2 regions of the Paenibacillus sp. GXUN7292 genome follow, and region 1 is predicted to be linked to the other one. Evidence: riboswitches for the same ligand, from Rfam matches in the RefSeq annotation. Region 1 holds a riboswitch; the other holds the start of a gene.

Region 1 (3,130 bases):
TTTGGAATGAAGGACCGGAATCCCGATAAATGCCTTGTGTACGTGAAGCGATTCCAGCACTCGATCTGTAAACATGCCGTTAAGCATATAACTTGAGGGATATAGATCGCCGCCTGTTAGAATTACTTTAATGCCCGGCGAATCTCGCAGTTCAGCAGCAACGTTCATATCGTTAGTTACAACAGTAAGATTCGTGCGGTGAACTAAATTTTTGGCGATATGAAGCGTCGTAGTGCCCGAATCAATAATGATATGCTCGCCGTCTTTAACAAGCTCTGCTGCACGCTTGCCGATGCGCATCTTCTGATCAAGCTGATCGTTGAAGCGATCGTTGAAGGAAGCCTCGACGTTAGCCCACTCATCGATCGTCACACCTCCGTGCGTTCGTTTAAGCAGACCTTCTTGTTCGATCTCCGACAAATCTCTGCGTATCGTTGCGTCATGAACAGAAAATTCATTAGCCAGTTCAGATATCGTAGCGACTCTGTTTTTCCGCACATATTCTACGATTCGCGCTTTTCTTTCAACTGCTAACACCAATACCCCTCCTTTACAAACGGATTTACAAAATGTTCATAAATGTTCATTTAAGCTTTCTTTTGCTTAATTAAAGAATAAATTCACGCAATAGATCTGTCAAGAACATTCTACAAACTTTTTTTGATTGTTAATTACAACCAATGCCTCTATCGTTTGTTTTCGCCAATTGTTGAATATAAGAATTATTAATAAATTGTAAAGGGTTACATTGTTTAATATTCGCAACTTACACTCGTTATTACAATTAAACATCATTAAATAACAAAAATCAATATCAAACATCAAAAAATAAAACATTCGCATTAACAATTGCTTAACAAAACTAAATTCGCAGAATTCATAGGGATACTTTTCTCCACTCTATTTCCACTTCATTCCATAATCCTTTGCTTTCGACTATTAAAATGAATGCTAGTGCACGTTGCTGCAATTCCTGTTTGACGAATTCAATCCATTAACCTATATCAATTACACTCAGTGTAATGAAATAGAAGTGGAACAGTTTAATGGAAACATGGTCTCTTTTAATATCCAATCCAATATTTTTATTGTTTTTTGATGTTTGTCGTTATTTTGACAATACATCCACTCGTTTTATTAGTACATTATTTAATTTTATATACGCTTTTTTTTGCTCATTATGCTTATTAAGCCGCTCCATTTTATATTTTTTGTAAAGAAGCACTATATTCATAACTCATTCTTATTTGCTTTTTCTTGCAATTTTGATACGATAAGCATATTAGAATTAAAGCAGGCTGTATGTAACTGGCGAAGCAGTGGAATTGACCACAAGGGAGCATGCAGCATAAATATACCGTTCGCCTGGGGAAAAGTGTCAATCGATGCCACGCGCTTGCTGTGTGCTCGATGATGCTTTTTTTTGTATTTCATTATGAAGGAGGCAGATTGATGACGTTATTAATGAAGGCAAAAGATGCGGCAGAACAAATGTATGAACGAATGAAAACGCAAGTTGAGCAATTGCAAAGGGAGAATATAAATCCGCAAATGGCAGTTATTCTTGTAGAAGGCGATCCCGCCTCCCTTTACTATGCGCAGGCCAAGCATAAGCTCGCTTCGAAGCTAGGGGTACAGTTTACTTTGCACACCCTGGCAGCAAATACCGCCGAGGCAGCATTGCTCCAATTTATTCATGAGCTTAACATGGATACAAATGTGCATGGCATTATGGTCGAGCTGCCGCTTCCAAAGCAAATTTCAACAGCCGCTGTAGAAGCTGCTATCGCTCCCATGAAGGATATTGACGGTGTCACACCAGCTAATAAACTTGCGACAATGACAGGCGCTCCCGGATTATATCCTGCAACCCCGCAAGCATGCATTATGCTGCTTAAGCATTATGGCTATTCCTTGTATGGCAAAAATGTCACCTTGGTCGGACGCGGCCAAACGGTTGGCATGCCCTTATTTCATATGCTGCAGCGTGAAAATGCAACCGTTACAGTATGTCATTCCCATACCGCCGATCTCGCTTCACACTTAGCACAGGCTGATATCGCCTTTGTCGCAGTCGGCAAAGCGCGCATGATTGTGCCTGCGTTCGTACATTCTAAGCTTGTTATTATCGATGCGGGCATTAATGAAGACAGCGATGGCAAGATGGCCGGCGACGTTGCTAAAGAAACGGCGGATTGCGTAGAAGCGATGTCCCCTGTTCCAGGCGGTGTCGGAACATTAACAACCGCCATATTGTTCAATAATTTAATGCAAGCGGTTATGCTTCAGCTACAGGAGGCGGAGTCCAATGAGTAATCGCATTTGGGAGCAATCCATTCGCCAGTTTGTTGCCGACGCCGCCAGCGCAAAGCCGACTCCAGGCGGCGGGAGCGTTGCAGCATTAGTCGCGGCTCTTGGTGCATCAATGACAGCTATGGTTGGCAATTTGTCACAAGGAGAAAAATTTGCTGCTTATGAGCCCGAAATTACTGCAGCGATTCAAGGCATGTACAGCTTAATCCAGGAAAGCGAGAAATTGCTGGCAAAGGATATCGCCTGTTTTAACGCCTACATGAACATTTTGCAGCTAAAATGCTATTCTGCTGAAGAAAAGCTTGCAAGAAAACAAGCTTTGCAGGAAGCAACCATACAAGCGCTGCTCGTCCCTCTCCATCTTATTGAAGCCTGCAAGGACGGACTTCAGCTAACGAGCAGCATCACTGCGCAGGCTAACCGAAACGTTATCTCCGATCTGGGAATCGGCGCTATTTTGCTGGAGGCAGCTGCACAATCCGCACTTCTGACCGTCGAGATCAATATCCAAGCCTTAAAGGATAACGCGCTTAAAGATCAGTATGCGCTTCAAGCCTCCTCCCTCATGCAAGAAATCTCAGCTTTGAAGCATAACGTTATTCAGGCTGCTCGCCAGCGTATAGCAAACTGATCCAGCCTATGAGCCAAACGCAAAGAAGCAGATATCGCCATCTGCTTCTTTGTACTATTAGTAAGGTTAATTATTAGGACTGTTACCATTCAAAATGAATAATCGTCTTTTCCCAGCTTCTGTGTGCTGCTGCAGCTTCCATAACTTTGGCGAGTTGGTCTGCAGTGCTGACATATTCAAAGTTTT
Region 2 (3,130 bases), on a different contig from region 1:
CCGCAAGGTAACGATGTATGCCTGGAGTAATACAGCTAATAAGTGGGAAGCATTAACTTCGCATATCGCTCAAAATACGAGTGATTTTGCGCTGGCTGCTTCGATAGATGCGGGCAACTATGTCAATAGCGGAAAAATTCAAGTCATGGTGCAGGATTTAATCCCTGCGCGCAGCCAGTATGATTATACTTTTGTCGTTATGCCGGACACGCAGCTTTATACAGAAATATATCCGTCTCATTTCCAGGACCAGGTCGAATGGATTCGTGATAATAAGACGGCCATGAACATTCAATATGTCGCGCATGTTGGGGACATCGTTAACACAACACCGAATTTGGATCAATGGAACAGAGCTGACCAATATATGCAGGTGCTGGAGGATGCGAATATTCCATACGGCGTTGCGGCGGGCAATCATGATGTTCATGATGGCGGCGTAACAGGCGAGCCGCCTGACTATACGCTGTTCAATCAGTTCTTTGGCGAAAATCGCTTTAAGGACAAGCCATATTACGGCGGATCTTATTTGGATAACCGGGGTCATTATGATCTGATTTCCGCAAGCGGCAACGATTATATTTTTGTTTATGTAGGCTGGGGACTTGATCAAGGCACAATCGACTGGACCAATGAGGTGCTTCAGCAATATCCTGAACGCAAAGGCGTCATCGTTACGCATGAATACTTGAATGCGCAAGCAGCGCGCTCAGCCACAGGAAACAAGCTGTATAATGAGGTAGTCGTGCCGAACTCCAATGTCGAGCTGGTTATTAGCGGACATTTTACTGGCAGTGCAGTCCGTAGCGATGCAATCGATGACAATAAGGATGGCATTGCAGATCGTACCGTGCATCAAATGCTTGCAGATTACCAAGGTGTCGGTGAAGGAGGCTCGGGTTATTTGAAGCTTCTCCATTTCGATACGCAAACGAATCGGGTATATGTGAACACCTATTCTCCCGTGCTTAATGATTATAACTACTACGAGCCTGCGAAGGATGAGTGGACGCTGACTATGAACTTGGCACCGCTTGTAAAGCGGGTAGCTACAGACAAATTCGAGGTGCGCGTATTGACCGATGAGCAAATTGGCAGCACTGTGCAAGCGGCAAGCGGCGCGACAGCTCAAGCAGCTTGGAATGGACTTGCGGCCAATGCGACCTATTATTGGTATGCAGTTGCAGAAGATTTATTTGGAGGCCGTACCGCATCCTCGCTTTGGAAATTCCAAACAGGAGCTGGGGCAGCGCTGTTAGGAGAACAAGAACAAACGATTGATGACAATGCAGAAGGGCAAGCGCCGGACGGTGAGGGCGACGATCAAGCGCCAGTGGAAGAGGAAGTACCTGATCAGGATGCCGGGAAGAACGGCGAAGATGCAGGGCAGATGGGAGAAGAGACTAGTCCGATTGCCTAATCTGCAGAATAGCCTTTTAAAGGATTGATTTTTGTCAAAATATCAGCTATGATGAAATCAAATTAAGACCTCGATGTAACTGGCGACGGAAGTGGGTAACCACGGTGGAGCATTGGGGTATACGGCCGGTCGCCTGGGCAAAGAGCAAGCATGCTTTAGCATGTTTTGCTCTTTTTTCGTTTTTCTGTCGAAAAAAAGGTATACTAGCATCATCAGGACAACCAAGTTTCATGCAACTATTACATCAAATGAATACAAGGAAGGTGCTTATGATGAAAATTATGATTGGAGCCGATCATGGCGGCTACCGTTTGAAAAATGAATTGATTTCTTTTATCGAATCGCTGGGTCACACTGTAGAGGATGTTGGCAGCAACTGCGATCAATCGGTTGACTATCCTGATTACGCACTTCCGGTATGCACAGCAGTTGCAGAAGGGAAAGCAGACCGCGGCATTCTAGTATGCGGCACTGGCATCGGCATGTCGATAGCTGCTAATAAGGTAAAAGGCATCCGCTGCGCGCTTGTGCATGATTTATTTTCAGCTAAAGCGACTCGAGATCATAATAATACGAATGTGCTTGCTATGGGCGAGCGTGTTATCGGGCCTGGACTCGCACAGGAAATTGTTCGGGTATGGCTGGAAACACCATTCTCCGAAGGCGAACGCCACGTAGGACGAATCAATAAAGTAATGAGCATCGAGCAATAGAAGCTCATTAGGAATAAGCAACTTTTCTATCTTTGATTAGCAAAGGAGCTGACAGGATGAGCAGGAATCAGGTTTTTGAACATAGCGAGATGGCTAAGCAGGTTGAAAGCATTATATTGGAGCTGGCCGCAGCTGGCAGTTTGTCCGCAGATCAATTGCTTGTCATAGGAGTAAGTACCAGTGAAGTAATAGGCAAGCATATCGGAACTAGCGGGACTCTGGAAGCAGCAGAGCAAATATATGCTGGTGTGGAAGCGGCGCGTTCGGCAATTGGCTTTTACCCTGTATTTCAATGCTGCGAGCATTTGAACCGCGCGCTGGTGCTGAATAAAGCAGCGGCCATACGATATGGTCTCGAGCAGGTACATGCAGTTCCAATACCAACAGCAGGCGGCTCGATGGCATCATATGCTTACCGTCAGCTGGACGATGCGTGTTTGGTGGAGGAAGTGCGGGCACAGGCGGCAATCGATATTGGCGACACTCTTATTGGTATGCACGTGAAACGGGTAGCTGTTCCTTTCCGTCCATCGATCAAATATATAGGGGAAGCAAGAGTAACTGCTGCTTACGCGAGACCTAAGCTAATCGGCGGTGCTAGGGCAGTATATGCATTGCCAAGCGAATGCTAGGAGAAGTGTAATAGCAAAAAAATATAAGCGATTTTAAAAAGCTGCAATTATGAGGAGGATATTCAAATGGAAAATTTGCGTAAACAGGATCCAGAGGTTTTAAAAGCAATGGGACTTGAGCTTAAGCGTCAACGTGATAACATCGAGTTGATTGCTTCGGAGAACATTGTAAGTGAAGCGGTAGTAGAAGCGTTAGGTTCAGTGCTTACAAATAAATATGCGGAAGGCTATCCGGGCAAGCGTTTCTACGGCGGTTGTGAGCATGTAGACATCGTTGAGGATTTGGCTAGAGATCGTGCTAAAGAACTATTTGGCGCTGAGCATGCTAACGTTCAGCCTCACTCTGGAGCTCAAGCTAATATGGC

What was found. A riboswitch is a leader RNA that binds a small molecule or an ion and turns the genes downstream of it on or off. The one in region 1 is predicted to bind ZMP and ZTP.
Region 2: another riboswitch for ZMP and ZTP. It lies ahead of rpiB (ribose 5-phosphate isomerase B); the one in region 1 lies ahead of ACRRU2_RS09570 (bifunctional 5,10-methylenetetrahydrofolate dehydrogenase/5,10-methenyltetrahydrofolate cyclohydrolase).

Annotation. Positions count from the first base shown of each region.
Region 1 covers NZ_JBOZWO010000008.1:75,780-78,909, reverse strand. The annotation lists gene ACRRU2_RS09575 (DeoR/GlpR family DNA-binding transcription regulator) at 1-537, opposite strand, end outside; ZMP/ZTP riboswitch at 1,295-1,378, shown strand; gene ACRRU2_RS09570 (bifunctional 5,10-methylenetetrahydrofolate dehydrogenase/5,10-methenyltetrahydrofolate cyclohydrolase) at 1,453-2,316, shown strand; gene ACRRU2_RS09565 (cyclodeaminase/cyclohydrolase family protein) at 2,309-2,944, shown strand; gene ACRRU2_RS09560 (alcohol dehydrogenase catalytic domain-containing protein) at 3,027-3,130, opposite strand, start outside.
Region 2 covers NZ_JBOZWO010000033.1:1,167-4,296, reverse strand. The annotation lists gene ACRRU2_RS21600 (lamin tail domain-containing protein) at 1-1,420, shown strand, start outside; ZMP/ZTP riboswitch at 1,486-1,566, shown strand; gene rpiB (ribose 5-phosphate isomerase B) at 1,693-2,133, shown strand; gene ACRRU2_RS21590 (TIGR01440 family protein) at 2,190-2,765, shown strand; gene glyA (serine hydroxymethyltransferase) at 2,832-3,130, shown strand, end outside.